Regions from separate parts of the Janthinobacterium sp. 13 genome, predicted to be linked through region 1. Evidence: predicted binding sites of a transcription regulator. Region 1 holds the regulator's gene; each other region holds the start of a gene.
What was found. The regulator sigma-54, encoded in region 1, starts transcription at its own class of promoters, with help from an activator protein. The targets are predictions, from matches to a motif close to TGGCANGNAANCTGCTTT.

Region 1 (4,993 bases):
ATCAAGGGCGAACGCAGGCGCATGGCCGCCAGCGCCTTGGCGGCGAACGCACTGTCGTCCTGCGCCAGCGAGGCCATGATGGCCGCCACCGAACCGGCGCTGAAATGGCGGTCCAGCGCCGCGCGCGCCGTGGCCAGGGGAGAAACGCCTGCCTCGGCCTGGAATGGCGCCGCCAGCGCCTTGATGGCCACCGGCAAGGCCTCGCCCGGCGTCGATTCAAACAGGTCCAGCAGCGCCCCCATCTGCGCTTCGGGCAGGTAGACATCGGCCAGGCCCGTGTACAGGGCGTCGGCCGCGTTGATCGTCAAGCCCGTCAAGCCCAGGTACAGGCCCAGCTGGCCGGCCAGGCGGGACAGGAAATAACTGCCGCCCACGTCCGGAAACAGGCCAATATTGACTTCCGGCATGGCCATGCGCGTGCGGCCCGTCACGATGCGCAAGCGGTTGCCTGGCCCGGCTTGCGCCACGCCCATGCCGCCGCCCATCACCACGCCATCCATCACGGCGATATACGGTTTCGGGTAGAAATGAATTAAATGATTTAAAGCATATTCTTCCGTAAAGAAATCTTCCAGCAGGGCGCTGCCGCCTTGCGGCGTGGCCAGGCCCGCATCGTAAAAGAAACGGATGTCGCCACCGGCGCACAGGGCTTTGTCGCTGCTGGAGCGGATCACGACGGCGTCCACCTGCGGATCGTCGCGCCAGGCCAGCAGGGCCGAGCTCAGGGCGCGCACCATCTCCAGCGACAGGGAATTCAAGGCTTTCGGACGGTCGAGCACGATGTGCCCGGTGCGGTTGCGGATGGAAGTCTGGACGAAGTCGCTCATGGCAGGCAGGAAAGAAGTGAAAGTGCGAATATTCTAATGCCTGCGCGGGGAACATTGCGTTCCGCTGGGCGCAAAAAAGGGCGCAATGTGCGCCCTTAGTTGATCACAACTGCTGGAAGCGGGTGGCCTTAGACGGCGACGACGGCTTCTTCCTCGGAGTTGTCTGGCAGATGCTTGATCGCCTCTTTACCGTGCCCTTGCACTTTGGTTTTGTATTTCATCACTTGCCTATCGAGCTTGTCGATCAGGGTATCGATCGCGGCGTACAGGTCGTGCGCCAAGCTTTCCACATAGACAGTCTTGCCGCTCAAACGCAGGTTGACTTCAGCCTTTTGACGTTTTTCTTTCTCTTTGAGGTTATCCACGGTCAGAATCACGGCGATATCGATGACTTGATCGAAATGACGTTTCACGCGCTCCAGCTTCGTTTGTACGTATTCACGGATGGCTGGTGTCACTTCGAGATGATGTCCGCTGATGGTGAGATTCATACACACTCCTAAAGATGATCGGGTTCGTGCGGTCCATCCTATCCGGCCCGCAGAGGAACCGAAAAAAACTTACAAACACTTACGCAGGCTCACTGGCGGAATTTTTAATGCTTCCCGGTATTTGGCAACAGTACGTCGCGCAATCACCATGCCTTGTTCCCCCAGCATGTCCGCAATCTTACTGTCGGATAAAGGATTTTTAGGGTCTTCTGCTCCTGTCAGTTGCACGATCAATGCCCGTATCGCCGTCGATGACGCTTCGCCCCCCGCTTCGGTGGCGACGTGGCTACCAAAGAAATATTTCAACTCGAACATGCCGTGCGGGGTCAGCATGTACTTTTGAGTTGTTACCCGCGAGATAGTACTCTCGTGTAAACCCAGTGTATCAGCTATTTCACGGAGCACAAGGGGGCGCATGGCAACGGCCCCATGCGAGAAAAAGTTCTTTTGTCTTTCTACTATCGCCTGCGCCACGCGCAGGATCGTGTCGAAGCGCTGGCGCATGTTCTTGATCAGCCACTTGGCCTCCTGCAACTGTGCGCCCATGGCGCCCTCCCCCTTGCCCTGCTTGAGCAAGTTGGCGTACATGGCGTTGACGCGCAGGCGCGGCATGACGTCGTTGTTCAGGGTGACTTGCCAGCCATTGCGCGCGCGCTTGACGACGACGTCGGGCACCACGTAATCGGACACGTCCGAGGCGAACACGGCGCCCGGATGCGGATTGCACTGGCGAATCACCGTCTGCGCTTCGCGCAAGTCTTCATCGTCGCAATCGAGGGCTTTTTTCAGCTTGTTGAAATCGCGCTGGGCAAACCAGGCCAGGTGCTTTTCCACGATGACGAGGGCCATGCGCCGCGTCACCATGGCGATGTGCGGCAAGCGCTTGATTTGCAGGGCCAGGCATTCGGACGCGTTGCGCGCGCCCACGCCCGGCGGATCGAAACTTTGCAGCAGCGACAAGGCCGTGCGCATCTCGTCGGCGTCGATTTCCAGCTCTTCCGGCAGGCGCGCCAGGATGTCGTCGAGCGACTCTTCCAGGTAGCCATTGTCGTCGAGCGCGTCGATGATCAGCTCGACCAGCGCGCGGTCGCGCAATTCGAGCACCGTCACGCGCATCTGCTCCATCAGGTGTTCGCGCAGAGTGCAGTGATGGGCCTCCAATTGCGGACGCGAATCTTCGTCGTCGGGCGCCTTGCCCCGGCTCGCCTCACTCCAGTCGCTGTCGCCGCCATCCGCGGCGACCGGGCTGTCGCCCCCCTCGCCGTCAAACGCCTCCGCTTCGGCCGGCGCCGCGGGCGCCTCCTGGCCTGGCGGCTGGGGCGGCGCTTCGGCCGGCGCGGCCGTGGAACTCAAGGCCCCGTCGGACAGCAGGCGCAGCGAGCGGTCGAGCGGATCGTCGAGGCGTTCGAGCAAGGGATTGTCCGTCAGCAATTGCTCGAGTTCCTGGTGCAATTCCAGAGTAGACAATTGCAACAGGCGTATCGATTGCTGCAACTGCGGCGTCAGTGCCAGGTGCTGCGAAGTGCGCAGCTGCAATGATTGTTTCATTGGCTTACATGCGGAAGTGTTCGCCCAGATAGACCCGGCGTACCGACTCGTTCGCAATGATGTCGTCGGGGCGTCCCGACGCCAGCACCGAGCCCTGGTTGATGATGTAGGCGCGGTCGCAAATACCCAGCGTCTCGCGCACATTATGATCGGTAATCAGCACGCCGATATTGCGCTCCTTCAAGAAACGCACAATGCGCTGGATCTCGATCACGGCGATCGGATCGACGCCGGCGAACGGCTCGTCGAGCAGCACGAAACGGGGATCGGTGGCCAGCGCGCGGGCGATTTCCACGCGGCGGCGTTCGCCACCGGACAGGGACAGCGCCTGGTTCTCGCGCAGCTTTTCAATCTGCAAGTCGGCCAGCAATTTATCCAGCCGCTCCTCGATCTCGGCCTTCGTCAGCGGACGGCCTTCGACGGTCTGGATTTCCAGCACGGCGCGGATATTGTCTTCCACCGTCAGCTTGCGGAAGACGGACGCTTCCTGCGGCAGGTAGGACAGGCCCATCTGCGCGCGGCGGTGGATCGGCAGGCTGGAGATATCCACGCCGCTGATATCGATGCTGCCGCCATCGGACGGCACCAGGCCGACAATCATGTAGAACGAGGTAGTCTTGCCGGCGCCGTTCGGGCCCAGCAAGCCCACCACTTCGCCGCATTCGACTTGTAGCGAAACATCATGCACGACTTGCCGCTTGCCATAGGTTTTTTGCAGCCCGCGAACGATCAGGGTGCTGCCGCAACGTGTATTTTCCATTATTTCTTTCCTGGCGCGGGCGTGGCCGGCGCTTTCTCCGCTGCCGGCGCCTTGGTCTTCGGCTGGATCACCATGCGCACGCTGCCGCCATCGGCGGTGCTGGTGCCGCTGTTGGAATTTTCCATCGCAAATTCTTCCTTGCGGCTGTCATACGAGATGAAAGCGCCATTGGCCACATCGGTGACTTTCGCGCCTTCCAGGCGCGTCAGCTTGGCTCTGGAAAACAGCTTCACCACTTCCGTCTTGTTGTCGTATTCCACGCGCTCCGCCTCGCCTTCGACCCACAGGTCGCCCGCGCCATCGCGCTTCTGGCGGAAGGTCGCAAGCTTGCCGGGATCGGCCCAGAAGGTGATGAACTGGTAGCCTTGCGGGTCTTCCGTGATCAGAGCCCGGCCCGCCTTCATGGTCAGGGTCCCCTTGACCAGCACGACGTCGCCCGTCAGGGTGCGCACCTGCTTGACGTCATCGACGTGGCCGCTGCGTGCCGTGATGACGGCTTCCTTCTCGGAATCGGCCTTCTCGGCATGCGCCACGCCCATGATGGCCAGCGAAAATACGGTCAACAGCAAGATGTTCTTCATAGTATGGTTTCCTTGTTTCATTCTGTCATTTTGCCGCCGCGGCCGGGCGCGGTTTCGGCGGGAGTACCATGCGCAGCGCATTCTGCACTTCCACCACGCCGGTGGCGTTATTCGCCTTCATGCCGACGCCATTGATGCGCGAGGCGCCCGTCAGGATATCGACAGGCACGTCCGTTTCCATTCTTTCCTCGTCCGGGAACACCGTCAGCGCTTCCGTCTTGACCGTCAGGTTCTGCGCCTTCGGACTGGCCACGCGGTCGATCACGACCTTGCGGTGCAGTTGCAGCCGGGTATTGTCCTGGTCGATATGCGCCAATTCCGCATTCATGTTCATCGGCGGCATGCCTGGCGTGAGCTTGCGCACGAAGGGCTGGTCGATATCGGACGAATCGTCCAGCGGATAATGCGTGAGCTTGGTGCCCGACACGATATAGCTGGGCTTGCCCGTCAAGTCCATGCGCACCATGCTGAAATTGGTGATGAAATAGTCGGGTTCATCCAGATGCTTGCTGGCCGTGATGTCCTGGCCATTCTTGTTCATCACCTCGAGCAGCCAAAAGCTGCCCAGCGCGACGACAACCGCGCCCAGCACGGTAAAAATCATGCGCCAGCGATGGGCGCCTCCTGGCTTACGCATAGGGCTTCACTCTTTCAAAGGTCACTGGCGAGGCGGCGCGCCTCACTCCAGGAACGGCGCCATGACGCGCGCATAGTTGTCCTGGGCGCGCAGCAGGAATTCGCAGATCTCGCGCACCGCGCCGCGGCCGCCGCCGGCCTGCGTCACAT
Region 2 (4,993 bases), 480 kb from region 1:
GGGTGATGTTAGGAAAGTATTCACCTTTTACTGGTGCAACGAATTTGCCGCCGATGTAATTGTCATAGCGTTGTTTGAAGGGATTGGCTACGCCCAGTTTGCTGATGTCTGCGAGATTCATGTCGTCCTCTATCGGGTTAATTAGAATGGAAATACTTAATTAAAATCAAACGTCCTGGTACAGATGGGGTGAGTACACGGAGTCTTCCGCAAATGCCGTGCCAGCTCGCCGTCCCACTACAAACTTAGCCGGTTTTGCCCCCGTTACAAGGGCGTGGCGTCAATCCCGGCCCGCTTTTCAGCGCATGCCCCGGACTTGGGTGGGGGCGTGGCTCTGTTTGCGTTTTGAACAAGGTGGCGGCATCCTGTTCCAATCCGGGCCAGCCCTGCTTTGCCGCCACGCCGCCGCTGCACAATGGAACAGGTGTACCAGACTGGAACACCTGCGCCTGTGCCATGAAGGAATCAACGAATCACCACGCCCCATGGCAATTCACCCACGGCAATATCGGCCACCTTGCGCGCGCTGGCCGTGTCGATGACGGACACGCTGTTCGAGCGGCCATTGGCCACGTACAGCTTGGCGCCGTCCGGCGTGATGGCCATGTTCCACGGGCGCTTGCCGACGCCAATCGTGGCCGTGACCTGATTGCTGGCCGTGTCGATCACCATCACCGTTCCGTCGATGCCGTTCGAGACATACACCTGTTTGCCGCCGGGATGGACGGCGATGCCATTCGCATTCTTGCCCGCTGGAATGGTGGCAATCGCCTTGCGCGCGGCCATGTCGATCACGTAGACGGCATTGACCAGTTCGCACGCCACGTAGGCGCGGCCCGAGTCCGGACTGAAACCGATGCCGCGCGGCCGCAATCCCACGGCGATGGAAGCGACCTGGCGGCGTTGCGCCACATCAATGACATCGACTTGCTCCGCCTCTTCCGCGCTGACCAGCAGCCAGCGCCCATCCGGGCTGAAGACGGCGTGTTCCGGATTGCGTCCCTGCACCTTGATATCGGCGAGCAAGGTACCTGTCTGGCCATCGAGCAAGGCCACGCTATTGTTTTCCTCGACGGCAACGGCCACGTGACTACCGTCTTGCGAGGCACTGACGCCTTCGGGCGACTTGCCCAGCGCCACCGTGCGCACGGGCGCGCCGCCAGCATTGTCGATCAGCAGCAAGGCGCTGCTGGCGGCATCCGTGACAAACAATTGCCGCCCGGCGGGGTCGGCGGCGATGCCACGCGGACGCTTGCCTGCGGCGATCTGGCGCACCACCTGGTCGGTCGCCGTGTCGATCACGCTCAAGGTGCCCGACTTTTCATTGGGAACGTAGGCAAAAGGAGCGGCCTGGACAGCGGTGCTGGCGAGCGCCGGCAGCAGCCAGCACACCTGGCGCAAGCGCGAGAAGAAGTTGGGCATAATCACCTTTTCAATGGCAAAACGAGGGAAAAGCGCGCCGCATCGGCGCCTCTGACAATTACCGTATGCAAACGCCGTGCCACTGACACGCGTATAATTTCAGCCCACCAATGGAGACATGGCAGGCATATTGCTTGATACACCTACGCAGACCTGTACCGCGCACGCGATCAAGCAGGCTTTTATTCACATTGGAGAATCCGCATGCAGCATCGTTTCCGCCTGAACACCATCGCCAGCCTGTTTGTCGCCGGCAGCGCCACCCTCGCCCCCCACGTCTTTGCCGCCGAGGCAGCTGCCCCGGCCAACGGACAATTCATGGATACGGTGGTCGTCAGCGGCAGCCGCATCGCCCACCCCAGCCAGGAAGTGCCGGCGTCCATCGACGTGGTCGACAGCGCGCGCATCCAGGATGGCCAAATCCGCGTCAACGCGTCGGAAGCGCTGGCCGCCGTGCCGGGCCTGGTCGTGCAAAACCGCCAGAACTACGCACAAGACTTGCAAATCTCGTCGCGCGGCTTCGGCGCCCGCTCGGCCTTCGGCGTGCGCGGCGTCAAGCTGATCAGCGATGGCATTCCCGCCAGCATGCCCGACGGCCAGGGCCAGGCCGCCACCTTCAACCTCGATACGGCCGAGCGCATCGAAGTGCTGCGCGGACCGTTTTCTGCCATCTACGGCAACCATTCGGGCGGCGTGATCCAGCTGTTTTCCAAGGATGGACAAAATCCCCCTTCCGTCGAACTGAATGTGACGGGCGGCAGCTACGGCACCAGCAAGGTGGACTTGACGGCGCAAGGCCAGGCAGGCGGCATCGGCTACGTGCTCGACGGCTCGCGCTTCCGCACGGACGGCTTCCGCGACCACAGCGCCGCCACGCGCGAACAAGCGTTCGGCAAGATCACCGTCAAGCCCACCGCGGACAGCAAGCTGACCATCGTCGCCAACAGCTTGCACCAAGGCAACACGCAAGATCCGCTGGGCGCCACTTGGCCCACGTTTGCCGCCAACCCGCGCGCCGGCGAAATCGACACGACGGACACGCAAAACCCGAAACGCACCCTGGCCGACCGCTACAACACCCGCAAGAGCATCGACCACCAGCAGATCGGCGCCACTTATGAACAGTCGTTCGGCGATGACCGCCTGCACGTGATGGTGTATGGCGGCAACCGCGACGTGATCCAGTACCAGGCGTTTACCAAGGGATTCCAGGCGCCGCCCAGCCATTCGGGCGGCGTGGTCGATTTCCAGCGCCAGTTCTATGGCATCGACACCAACTGGCTGCACGTGAACCAGCTGGCCGGAGGCAAGCTGAGCACGACTATCGGCATCGACTATGGCCGCTCCAGCGACGACCGTACCGGCTATGAAAATTTCATTGGCAATAGCTTTGGCGTAAAAGGCAAGCTGCGCCGCGACGAGCAGGATGTCGTCTCCAGCCTCGATCCGTATATCCAGGCGGAATGGCAAGGCGGCCCGTGGCTGCTCAGCGCAGGTATGCGCTACAGCAAGATGAAAGTGGCTGTCGACGACCATTTCCTCAGCAACGGCAACGATAGCGGCAGCCTGGAATTCAGCCACACGACGCCCGTGCTGGGCCTGCTGTATAAACTGACGCCGAACGTCAACGTCTACGCCAGCGCCGCGCGCGGTTTCGAAGCGCCCACCCTGAATGAACTGTTTTACTCGGGCACAGGCGGCGGCTTCAATTTCAACTTGAAGCCCGCCACCAGCACCAACCTGGAAGCCGGTGTCAAGGCCAGGATCGCCAACAACACGCACGTGAATGCGGCCTTGTTCCAGATCAAGACCAACGACGAACTGGTGGTCGACAAGTCCAGCGGCGGGCGCACCAGCTATCGCAATGGGGGTAAAACCTTGCGCCAGGGCATGGAAGTGTCGCTGGATTCGAACCTGCCATATGGCTTCACGACCAAAGTGGCGCTCACCAGCCTGCATGCCGTGTATGACCAGGCATTTGGCGGCGTGCGCGAAGGCAGCCGCTTGCCGGGCGTACCCAGCGCCAACCTGTTTGCGGAGCTGGCCTGGAAAGATACGTTCGACCGCTTTGGCGCAGCGCTGGAAAGCGTGGCCAGCAACCAGGTCTACGCGGAAGACAGCAACATCGAAAAACCGGCGCCCGGCTACACGGTATTCAATGCGCGCGTCAACGCCAGGCAAAACGTGGGCAATTGGCGCTTCAAGGAGTTTGCCCGCCTGAACAACCTGTTCGACAAGACCTACGTGGGTTCCGTCATCGTCGGTGACAGTAACAAGCGCTACTATGAAGCGGCGCCGGGACGCAATTGGTTGCTGGGCGTCAGCGCCCAATATAGTTTCTAAAACTAAAAAGCCCGCGCCTCTTCCGATGCGCGGGCTTTATTGTCATTCAACATGGCCTGCTACGGCCGTGCTTCCTTCACCCCATATTTCTCGAAGATGGCTTTCAATTCGCCGCTGGCCGCCATTTCGTTCATGGCTGCCTGCAGCAACTTGCCCACGTCGAGCTGCTGGCGGCTGACGGCCAGGCCCACCGCCCAGCCCGCACGCGGCAGGCGGGCGAACGCCACTTCGCTCATGGGGAAAGCGGGATCGCTTTTCAGTACCGATTCGATTTCCGAACGGTTGGCCAGCACGGCGTCGAGCTTGCCCGCCTGCAATTGCTGCAAGGCTTCGGCTGCCGTATCGAAGATGCGCACGTCGTCGCGGTACTTGCCATTGTCTTCGCCCAGCATCAGCATGGCCGCGATCGACACCTTTTCCACGCCGATGCGCTTGCCGGCCAGCGAGGCGACGCCATCGAATTGCGGCACGGCTTGCGCACTGCGCGCCAGGCGCACGGTTTCCACATAGTATGGCGCGAAGATCTCGACCTTGTCGTTGTCCGCCATCAACCTCTTGTCGACCGGCACATGCAACATCACATCGGCGGGGCCATAACCGAGGTAATGTCCCTTCCACACCATATTGCGCAAATCGTCGTTGAGGTTTTCGCCGGCGGGAAATGGCAGCAAGCTCAGTTTCAGCCCCAGCTTTTTCGCCAGCGCTTCGGCAATATCGATATCGATGCCCGTACCCTTGTCGGAAAACGGCGCGAATTCGTTGTACACAGCCACTTTCAGGCTGCCCGACTGCTGCACCTTTTGCCAGTCGGCGCGCGCCGGCGCGGTGGCGCACAGCGCCAGGCAAGCGAGCGAGATCATCGCGCGCGCGCCCCGGAATTGAATTGAACGCATGGGACTCCTTTGTGATCAGTTCGACTTAATTCGATTCGCGGCGCGTTTCCAGGTAAGTCTTGATGGCCCACATGGCTTCCTGGTTGAACACGCCTTCGAACGGCGGCATGTACACGGCCCCATTGCGCACTTTACCGTGGCGGATGGTAGTCAGGTAGTAATTGTCCGTTTCCTTGTAGCACGCCTGTTTCTTTGTCTCATTCTTGATACCGAAGCAATCACGGTCCAGCTGGCGCAAGTCGGGCGCGATGCCGCCGGAGATGGCTTCGATGCCGTGGCAACGGGCGCAATTCTGGTTGTAGGCCGATGTGCCCACCGTCAAGGCCAGTTTGTTG
Region 3 (4,993 bases), 210 kb from region 1:
TGTTTTAAAGACCTTTTCCATTCCCATAACGAAAAAAAGGCGCCTCAATGAGGCGCCTTTTCCAGCAGGACATGCCGCGCCGGGGCGCTGGCATGCCAGATAATTGCTATTTAGCCATGATACGCTTGCTCGCCGTGGCTGGTGATATCGAGGCCTTCGCGCTCTTCGTCTTCCGGTACGCGCAAGCCGATGACGATGTCGACCAGTTTATAGGCAACGAGGGAAACCAGGGCCGACCAGAGGATGGTGGTGCCGACCGCTTGCGCCTGCACCCACACCTGGTGGCCGATCGAGTACGGATCCGCCGACATCTTGTTGGTGACATAGTCGAAGATGCCCTGGCCGCCCAGTTGCGGTGCAGCAAACACGCCCGTCAGCAAGGCGCCCAGGATACCGCCCACGCCATGCACGCCGAATACGTCGAGCGAATCGTCGGCGCCGATCAGGCGTTTCAGGCCATTCACGCCCCACAGGCAGACGACACCGGCCAGCAAGCCGATGACGAGGCCGCCCATCGGGCCGACAAAGCCGGCCGCCGGGGTGATCGCCACCAGGCCTGCCACGGCGCCGGACGCGCCACCGAGCATGGAAGGCTTGCCCTTGGAAATCCATTCGCCAAACACCCACGACAGGGTGGCGGCGGCCGTTGCCAGCAAGGTATTGACGAAGGCCAAAGCCGCCACGTCGCCCGCTTCCAGCGAGGAACCGGCATTGAAACCGAACCAGCCCACCCACAGCAGCGAAGCGCCTATCATGGTCATCGTCAGCGAGTGCGGCGCCATCGATTCGCGGCCGTAACCGACGCGCTTGCCGATCATGATGGCCCCCACCAGGCCGGCGACGGCGGCGTTGATGTGCACCACGGTGCCGCCGGCGAAGTCCAGCGCGCCTTTTTGCCAGATCCAACCCGCCTTCAGGGCTTCGCTGGCCGAGGTGGCGGCGTTGGTGATCAGGTCAGGACCGGTCCAGAACCACACCATGTGGGCCGCTGGCAGGTAGGCGAACGTGAACCACAGCACGACGAAGGCCAGCACGGCGGCAAACTTGGCGCGCTCGGCAAAGGCGCCGACGATCAACGCGCAGGTGATGGCGGCAAACGTGCCCTGGAAAGCGACGAAGACGAACTCGGGAATGACGACGCCCTTGCTGAAGGTGGCGGCGGCGGCGAACGTGCCCTTGGCCGGATCCCAGATGCCGTTCAGGAACAGGCGGTCGAAGCCACCGAAGAAGGCGGTTTTTTCCGTGAAGGCGATCGAGTAGCCGTAGATGCACCACAGGACGATGACCAGCGCGAACACCATGAACACCTGCATCAGCACCGACAGCATGTTTTTGGAGCGCACCAGGCCGCCGTAGAACAGGGCCAGGCCGGGGATCGTCATCAAGATCACCAGCAAGGTGCTGATCATCATGAAACTGGTGTCGCCCTTGTTGGCAACGGGCGCGGCGGCTGGCGCGGCAGCGGCCGGGGCCGGTGCGGCTGCATCAGGCACGGGCGTCACGGCCGGGGCGGCAACGGCCGCGGTCGTGGCCGCCTCCGTCTTGGCGGGCGCATCGGCAAAGCTCGGCGTGGCGACACCAAACGCACACAGACAGGCTATCCCGGCTAGCAATTTTGTTATATTTTTATGCATCAATATTCCCCTTAGAGCGCTTCGTTGCCGGTTTCACCGGTACGGATGCGGATGACCTGTTCCAGGTTGTAGACGAAAATCTTGCCATCACCGATTTTACCGGTACGCGCGGCGCCTTCGATCGCTTCGATGGCCTGGTCGACAATGGCGTCATCGACGGCCGCTTCAATCTTGGTTTTTGGCAAGAAATCAACGACATACTCGGCGCCACGGTAGAGTTCCGTGTGACCTTTCTGGCGGCCGAAACCCTTGACTTCCGTGACGGTAATGCCTTGCACATTGATAGCCGACAAAGCTTCGCGTACTTCGTCCAGTTTGAACGGTTTAATGATTGCAGTAATCATTTTCATGACTGTCTCGCTTAAAAGGTTTTCGATACGGTCAGCACGAGACCGGATTTCGCCAGATTCTTGCCATTCGGTGCCAACGATACGATATTGGCCTTGACGACCGCCAGGGCAACGGTCGCCATGCCGAAGTCCTTGGTCACGCCGATCTTGTAATCGCTGTAGCTGAGGGAATCGTTGTGCTCGACCTTCTGGCGCCCGGCGTGCAGATTCAAGATGTAACCGTCGTGCACCTCGACGTTGGCGCCCACGTCGAGGTAGCCGCTGTTCTTGCTGTCGGCCACGCCGAACAGATTGGTGGTCGAATGCGAGTACTTGATGTACGCGGGGCCATAACCCAGCTGGCCGTACAGCTCGAAGGTGTTGGCATTGGTGCTCAGTCCATTCGATGGGTAGAAGTAGTACAGGCCGCCCACGTCATAGGTAAAATCCTTGCTGATCTCGCCCCGCTTGCCGCCGTAGATATCCCATTCCAGATTGGTATCGCCGCCGCCGTCCTTGATCCATTTGATGCTCGACAGCCAGGTGCCCACATACAGGCCCGTCGGGTTATGGGTATAGTCGGCACCGCCGCTGATGGCCGGGTTCAAGCGGCTTTGCGAGATGCCGCGGTAACGGTAATCGCTGGTCAGCGCCACGTTGTAGCTCACCACGTTATCAGGTACCGCTTCGGCCACAGCAGGCGCCGCCACTGCATCCTGGGCCATGGCGCTACCGCACAAGGCGGTCATGGCCAGCGTCAACGCTGCAGCTAAAGTCATGTTCTTGGACAGATTCTTCATGGCGATTCCCTTTTATTGAACTTTTAAAGCGGTTGAGGTTTAAAATCTTGGCTGGAGATCACAAAGCGTTCATACCTTCTTTAGCAGAATACGTGCCAGCTCTATTGCCACCTTGACAGGTGCATTTCCGTCCATACATACCCTGCACACGGCCAGGAATGCGGCAACGGACTGCTGAAGCACAATGAAGCGCCCAGTTTCGCACCAGATTAACGCTGCTGTGCACCGCAATGGTGCGATGCACAGGCCGCACCATAAAAGGACTGACCATGGACATGAATACCTTCTTTAACGACTTGCAGGGCAAGATCCATCAAGCCATCGAAAACTCGCCGGCCAAGGATATAGAGAAAAATGTGAAATCGATGATGACCCAGGGCTTCGCCCGCCTCGATCTCGTCACGCGCGAGGAATTCGATATCCAGGCGCAAGTGCTGGCCAAGACCCGTGCCAAACTGGATGCACTGGAATTGCGTCTGATCGAACTGGAAACGCGCCTGAACGATCCAAAAGCCTGAACCGCTGCTGCACGCAGGGCGCCGTAATCGGCGACCTTGCTGGCATACCTCAAGCCTCACACCTTTTCAAGCGCTAGACTGATCCTGCCCGCGTCCGCGCTACAGGGGAGTCTGATGAGCCTGGCCGTCCTGAAAAGCCGCGCCCTGGCCGGCATGGAGGCGCCCGAGGTAAGTGTCGAAGTCCACCTTGCCAATGGCTTGCCTTCGTTTACGATAGTCGGCCTGCCGGATACGGAAGTGAAGGAGTCGCGCGACCGCGTGCGTGCCGCGTTGCAAAACTGCGGCTTCGAGATGCCGGCGCGGCGCATCACGGCCAATCTGGCGCCGGCAGACTTGCCCAAGGAATCGGGCCGCTTCGACTTGCCCATCGCACTGGGCATCCTGGCCGCCTCCGGCCAGTTGCCGGGCGACCAATTACAGCACTATGAATTCGCGGGCGAACTGTCGCTGTCTGGCCAGTTGCGTCCCATCCGCGGCGCCCTGGCCATGACCTTTGCCATGCAGCGCAGCCAGTCAGGCACGCCACGCGCCTTCATCCTGCCGCAGGCGAACGCGGACGAGGCGGCTCTCGTCAGCGATGCCTGCATCTATCCCGCCCACAGCCTGCTCGAGGTCTGTGCGCATTTTGCCAGGCACGCCAGCCAGACTGCCCTGCAACGCCACCAGCCCGTGCTGGCACCGCACGCTTTTCCCTATCCCGACTTTGCCGACGTGCAAGGGCAGCAGCAGGCGCGACGCGCACTGGAAGTGGCGGCAGCGGGCGGTCACACCGTCCTGATGGTGGGACCACCGGGCGCAGGCAAGACCATGCTGGCCAGCCGCTTCCCTGGCGTGCTGCCGCCCATGAGCGATGAAGAGGCGCTGGAATCGGCGGCCGTGCATTCGCTGGGCAGCCACTTCAAGGTGGAGCATTGGAAACGGCGGCCCTATCGCGCCCCGCACCAGACGGCGTCCGGCGTAGCCCTGGTGGGCGGCGGCAACGTGCCACGGCCAGGTGAAATCTCGCTGGCACACTGCGGCGTGCTGTTTCTCGATGAAATTGCCGAATTCCACCGCCGGGTGCTCGACGTGCTGCGCCAACCCATGGAGTCGGGCGTGATCAGCATTTCACGCGCGGCACGCCAGGCCGAGTTTCCTGCCCGTTTTCAATTGATTGCCGCTATGAATCCCTGCCCGTGCGGCTATCTGGGCCACGCTTCCGGTCGTTGCCGCTGTACGCCAGACGCCGTATTGCGCTATCACAATCGTCTGTCGGGCCCCCTGCTCGACCGTATCGACCTGCAGATTGAAGTGGCCGCCATGCCGCCGACGGCGCTGGGGCGACGTGCAGGCGCCGGCGAAAGTACGCAAGCGATCGCCACGCGGGTAGCGGCAGCCTATGCCTTGCAGTTGGTACGCCAGGGAAAAGCGAACCAGCAGCTGAGCAACACGGAAATCGAACAACATTGTCGCCTGGAACCACATGGCGAACAGTTGTTACATGGCGCCATGACGCGCCTGCACTGGTCGGCGCGCACCTACCACCGGGTGCTGCGCGTGTCGCGCAGCATCGCGGACCTGGCGGGCAGCCCCGCCATCACGCAAGCGCATGTTGCCGAAGCGATCCAGTACCGGCGCGTACTGCGCGAGATATAAGGCAAGCGGTGAACCCTACACGTGCACGATTGCGCGTGATTGGCAGCGCTGCTACCATCTGCTGATGAAAAAAACAT
Region 4 (4,993 bases), 2.6 Mb from region 1:
CAGGCCCTGCGGCCGGCGCTGGATGAAAATGATGATGAATATCAAAATGGCGATCTTCGCCAGCACGGCGCCCGCCACCGGCTCGAGGAATTTGTTCACTTCGCCCAGGCCCAGCGCGGCAATCACGGTGCCGGCCAGCTGGCCCACGCCGCCGAGCACCACCACCATGAAGGAATCGACGATATAGCTTTGCCCCAGGTCCGGTCCCACATTGCCCAGCTGCGACAGGGCCACGCCGCCCAGGCCCGCGATGCCGGAACCGAGGCCGAAGGTCAGCATGTCGACCTTGCCCGTGGCCACGCCCACGCAATCGGCCATGCGGCGGTTTTGCGTGACGGCCCGCACGAACAGGCCCAGCCGCGTCTTGTTCAAGATCAACCACACGGCCACCACGACGACGATGGCAAAAACGATGATGGCCAGGCGGTTGTACGGCAGCACGAGGCCGCCCAGCACGGTGACGCCGCCCGACATCCAGGCCGGATTGGCCACTTCCACGTTTTGCGCGCCAAAGATCGTGCGCACCGCCTGCATGAGGATCAGGCTGATGCCCCAGGTGGCCAGCAGGGTTTCCAGCGGCCGGCCATACAGCCAGCGGATCACCGTGCGTTCCAGCACTACGCCCACCAGGCCGGAGACGAAAAAAGCGGCCGGCAAGGCGGTCAGCAAATACCAGTCCTGCACGCCAGGCAGGAAGTGGCGGAAAAACAGCTGGCACAGATACGTCGTGTAAGCGCCTATCATCAGCAGTTCGCCGTGCGCCATGTTGATGATGCCCATCAAGCCGAACGTGATGGCCAGGCCCAGGGCCGCCAGCAGCAGCACGCTGCCCAGCGAAATGCCGTAAAACACATTGCCGGCAAACTCCATGCGCGCCACCCGTCCCTTGATCTGGCGCATGGTCTCGATGGCGGCCAGTTGCACGGCCTCGTCCGGCTCGCCGGCCTTGCCATCTGGCCCTTTCTCCAGCATGGCTTGCAGCACGGGCAGCAGGCGCGCATCGCTGCTGCCGGCCAGCGCCTGCACGGCGGCCTTGCGCGTGGCGACGTCGGGCGCATGCAGGTTGGCGCTGGCGATCAGCACCTGCAATATCTGTTTGATGTCAGCATCGCTTTCCTGCCCCAGCGCCGCGCGGATCAAGGGAAGCTGCGCGGGATCAACCGCCTTTTGCAAGGCTTGCGCGGCCGCCAGCCGTTCGGCCCGTTCCGGTGCCAGCAGTTTCAGCCCCGACAAGGCGCCCGCCACGGCCGAGCGCAAGCGGTTGTTGACCATCACGCCATCGATGCCGTCGGGCAGCGGCACGTTCTTGCCGAGTGCCGGGTCAAGCGCCTGCTCGCCGTCGACGATGTACACCTTGCCGTCGGGCGTGGCGTACAACGCGTCGTCCTGCAAGGCTTGCAGCACACGGGCGGCCTCGGGCGTGGCAAGGGCGGCGATCTGCGCGACGGCGGCGACACGGGCGTCAGGGTCATCGCCGGCCAGCGGCTTGAGCAGGTCTGGAGGGATGGCAGCCTGCGCCATGGACGACAGGCACAGGCAGGCGAAGACCAGCAGCGATGTGAATAGCCTCATTGATATCCCGGGAAAGCGTTGATGGTCGGCGCCACCGGACGCATGGCCCGATGGCGCCGGCGTGGCTTTTACAGCTTTTGCTTGCCCTCATTGCCCTTGATAAACGGGCTCCACGGCTGGGCGCGTATTGCTTCCTTGGTTTTCCAAACGACATTGAATTGCCCATCAGCCTTGATTTCGCCGATCATCACGGGCTTGTGCAAGTGGTGATTCGTGGCATCCATGGTCAGGGTAAAGCCGGACGGCGCCTTGACGCTCTGGCCGGCCATGGCGGCGATCACCTTGTCCGTGTCCGTCGATTTCGCCTTTTCCACGGCTTGCGCCCACATGTGGATGCCGACATAGGTCGCTTCCATCGGGTCGTTCGTCACGACCGACCCCGCGTTCGGCAGCTTTTGCGCCACCGCATACGCTTTCCACTGCTTGATGAAGGCCGTATTCACGGGATTCTTGACGGATTCGAAATAATTCCAGGCCGCCAGATGACCGAGCAGCGGCTTGGTATCGATGCCGCGCAACTCTTCCTCGCCCACGGAAAACGCGACGACGGGCACGTCCGTGGCTTTCAAGCCCGCATTGCCCAGTTCCTTGTAGAACGGCACGTTGGAATCGCCATTGATGGTGGAAATGACGGCCGTCTTGCCGCCCGTGGAAAACTTCTTGATGTTGGCGACGATGGTTTGATAGTCGGCGTGGCCGAATGGCGTGTAGACCTCGCTGATGTCGCCATCCTTGACGCCTTTGCTTTTCAGGAAGGCGCGCAGGATCTTGTTGGTGGTGCGCGGATACACGTAGTCCGTGCCCAGCAGCACGAAGCGCTTGGCGCCGCCGCCATCCTTGCTCATCAGGTATTCCACGGCGGGAATCGCCTGCTGGTTCGGCGCGGCGCCCGTATAGAACACATTCTTTTCCAGCTCCTCGCCCTCGTATTGCACCGGGTAAAACAGCAGGCTGTTGAGTTCCTTGAACACGGGCAACACCGACTTGCGCGACACGGACGTCCAGCAGCCGAACACGACAGCCACCTTATCCTGCGCCACCAGCTGGCGCGCTTTTTCCGCGAACAAGGGCCAGTTCGATGCGGGATCGACGACGACGGCTTCCAGCTTCTTGCCCAGCACGCCGCCCTTGGCATTGATCTCGGCAATCGTCATCAGCGCCACATCCTTGAGCGACGTTTCGGAAATGGCCATGGTGCCCGACAGGGAGTGCAAAATGCCCACCTTGATCGTATCGGCGGCCAAGGCTGCCTGCATATAGGTGGAGGTGGCCAGGGCCAGTGCGCCGGCGGCGGCCGCTTTCAGGATGATGCGTCGTGACATGGGGACTCCTGTGATGGGTTCGTGGGGGGTCGAGCTGGGCCTGCGATGTTGTTAAAGCAGAATGCATGCCAGCGCCAGCAGGTGTCCGCCATGGTGCACGGGGCCAGCGCCGCACGAAAAAAAACCTGGCTGCACAAGGACTGTGCAGCCAGGTTTCAAATTGCCGTAAAACGGTGCGTAGGAAGCAACAATCCCGACATCAATCCTTGCGCGGCGCGCCCCGCAGGCGGCGCCAGCCCTTGCGGCCCAGCGGGAACAGCAGCACGAAAGCGATCAGCCACGGCAGGATGTAGGCCATGGCCGTGATGGCGTTGGCCACGCCTTCCGACAGGTTTTCCGTGAAATTGCCCAGCGCGCGCTTGACGGGGCGCCAGAACGATTGCTTGCCTTCGGCGCTGATGGCCACGTTCAGCAAGTCCGTATCGATGCGCTGCATCAACAGCGCGTTGGCGGCCGTCGCCTGCTCCAGTTCCACTTGCACGGTGGCCAGCTCCTTGGTCACCTTGATGAGGGCATCGACGTTGGTGCCCGAGCGCTTTTCCAGGTCTTGCAGCTGCGCCTGGTATTGCTTGAGCATTTCCAGGCGTTTCTTGCTGTCGAGCACCGGACGGCCCAGGTCTTCCACCTTGGTGCCCTGGCTGGTGACGTCGCCTTCGGCCGCGACCAGCGCGACCAGCTTCCTGATGCCGGCCGGCTTGGCGCGCATGCTGATGCGCGCATGCAGGTAGCGGCCGCTGTCGACGCTGGAATCGAGCAGCAGGCAGCCGTTTTCCGTATCGGCCTTGCAGGCGGCGACCACTTTTTCATACAGGGGACGCACTTGCGCCTCGTGCGTATCGACGCTGACATTATGTTCATAGGCAAGAAACTCGCTGCCCTTTTCCTTGCCATCGAGACGCGCGGCGCTCGACTGCCCGCCGCTCTCGCCCTTGCTGCCGCAACCGGCCAGCAGCATCAGGCCCATCAGGCCAATACAGATTTTTTTCATGGTTTCTTTCTTTGGATTATTTTTGCAACGGCAACAATTCGATATCGGGCAGGTGCGCCGCCACTTCCTGCACCGTCGCATGGCCCGTCAGGGAGGCGATCACCTGCGGCAACGGCGCCGGCCAGATTTCCGGCAAATCGCGTTCCTCCGGCGCCAGCACGGGAAAGGCCAGCTGTTCCCGTGGCGGCGTGAAGGCGGCAGCGACGCCGGGCTTGTTGCCGCGCGCATCGATGCGGTACCAGCCAAACTCCTGCAGATACACGACGTTCAAGCCATGCAGGCAGAACGGCGGCCCCACTTCGCCCACGGCCAGGCGCTGGTAGCACAGGCCGGCAGGAATGCCGTTGGCGCGCAGCAGCGCCGCCAGCAGATGGCTCTTCGCATAGCAGTAGCCCGTGCCATGCTGCAAGACGTCGGACGCCCGGCAAGTGACGGGATTGCGCTGGTAATCCCAGCTGTGGGCGACCTCGTCGCGCACGAAGGCAAAGCAGCGGGCCGCGATCGCGGCGTCGCCCACCGCGCCCTCCGCCAGCGCGGCCGCCCTGGCGCGCACGGCCGGATGGTCGCTGTCGATGTAAGTGCTGCTGGCTAAATACAGGGAAAAGTCGGTAGACATGGCATCGAGGTCATGCAAAAAGATAATGCGCGATTCTAGTCGAAGCGGCACGAAATCGAACGTTTCCTTGCGCAAGAACAAAGAAAATCCACGCTTCGGCCTGCCTGCCAGGGGGCGGCGACTTTGGCGGCGGCCCGGTAGCTGGTATCATGCGGGCAAACGCAGCCGGCCCTGTTGGCCCCGCACATGGCACTACCTTGCGAAGCGGCCCCCGCCGCCGACGCCTCCCTACAGATCAGAGAAACGAGTTCCCTATGAGCACTTCATCGTCCCACCCATCGTTCTGGCGCCGAGTCCCGCTGGCTTTCGGCGCCTTCTTCAGCACCCTGTCGGACGCCGCCTATGCGGCCCGCGTGGAAAAGCTTTCCTTGCCCGAAGCCGCCCCGGTGGCGCCAGTGGCCCCGGCTCCGGCGCCCGCCCCCGTGCCGACGCCGGCCGCCGCGCCCGTCATTTTGAAGGAAGCGACGCCCGATGCGGCCCTGCAATTGCTGGCCC

Region 2: the regulator sigma-54 is predicted to act here: its motif matches at 1,487-1,504, upstream of CLU94_RS08995 (beta-propeller fold lactonase family protein).
Region 3: the regulator sigma-54 is predicted to act here: its motif matches at 2,844-2,861, upstream of CLU94_RS10300 (TorF family putative porin).
Region 4: the regulator sigma-54 is predicted to act here: its motif matches at 2,948-2,965, upstream of urtA (urea ABC transporter substrate-binding protein).

Annotation. Positions count from the first base shown of each region.
Region 1 is NZ_PEEQ01000001.1:2,552,097-2,557,089, forward strand. Features, by position in the region: gene CLU94_RS11220 (enoyl-CoA hydratase/isomerase family protein) at 1-827, opposite strand, end outside; gene hpf (ribosome hibernation-promoting factor, HPF/YfiA family) at 956-1,318, opposite strand; gene CLU94_RS11230 (RNA polymerase factor sigma-54) at 1,388-2,866, opposite strand; gene lptB (LPS export ABC transporter ATP-binding protein) at 2,871-3,626, opposite strand; gene lptA (lipopolysaccharide transport periplasmic protein LptA) at 3,626-4,207, opposite strand; gene lptC (LPS export ABC transporter periplasmic protein LptC) at 4,233-4,844, opposite strand; gene CLU94_RS11250 (KdsC family phosphatase) at 4,887-4,993, opposite strand, start outside.
Region 2 is NZ_PEEQ01000001.1:2,069,860-2,074,852, forward strand. Features, by position in the region: gene adh (aldehyde dehydrogenase) at 1-121, opposite strand, end outside; gene CLU94_RS08995 (beta-propeller fold lactonase family protein) at 466-1,422, opposite strand; gene CLU94_RS09000 (TonB-dependent receptor family protein) at 1,627-3,765, shown strand; gene CLU94_RS09005 (substrate-binding periplasmic protein) at 3,825-4,658, opposite strand; gene pedF (cytochrome c-550 PedF) at 4,684-4,993, opposite strand, start outside.
Region 3 is NZ_PEEQ01000001.1:2,346,429-2,351,421, forward strand. Features, by position in the region: gene CLU94_RS10290 (ammonium transporter) at 111-1,634, opposite strand; gene CLU94_RS10295 (P-II family nitrogen regulator) at 1,646-1,984, opposite strand; gene CLU94_RS10300 (TorF family putative porin) at 1,996-2,763, opposite strand; gene CLU94_RS10305 (accessory factor UbiK family protein) at 3,033-3,281, shown strand; gene CLU94_RS10310 (YifB family Mg chelatase-like AAA ATPase) at 3,396-4,916, shown strand; gene CLU94_RS10315 (hypothetical protein) at 4,981-4,993, shown strand, end outside.
Region 4 is NZ_PEEQ01000001.1:5,179,294-5,184,286, reverse strand. Features, by position in the region: gene urtB (urea ABC transporter permease subunit UrtB) at 1-1,572, opposite strand, end outside; gene urtA (urea ABC transporter substrate-binding protein) at 1,641-2,894, opposite strand; gene CLU94_RS22870 (DUF4349 domain-containing protein) at 3,094-3,882, opposite strand; gene CLU94_RS22865 (transglutaminase-like domain-containing protein) at 3,899-4,498, opposite strand; gene CLU94_RS22860 (DUF2760 domain-containing protein) at 4,753-4,993, shown strand, end outside.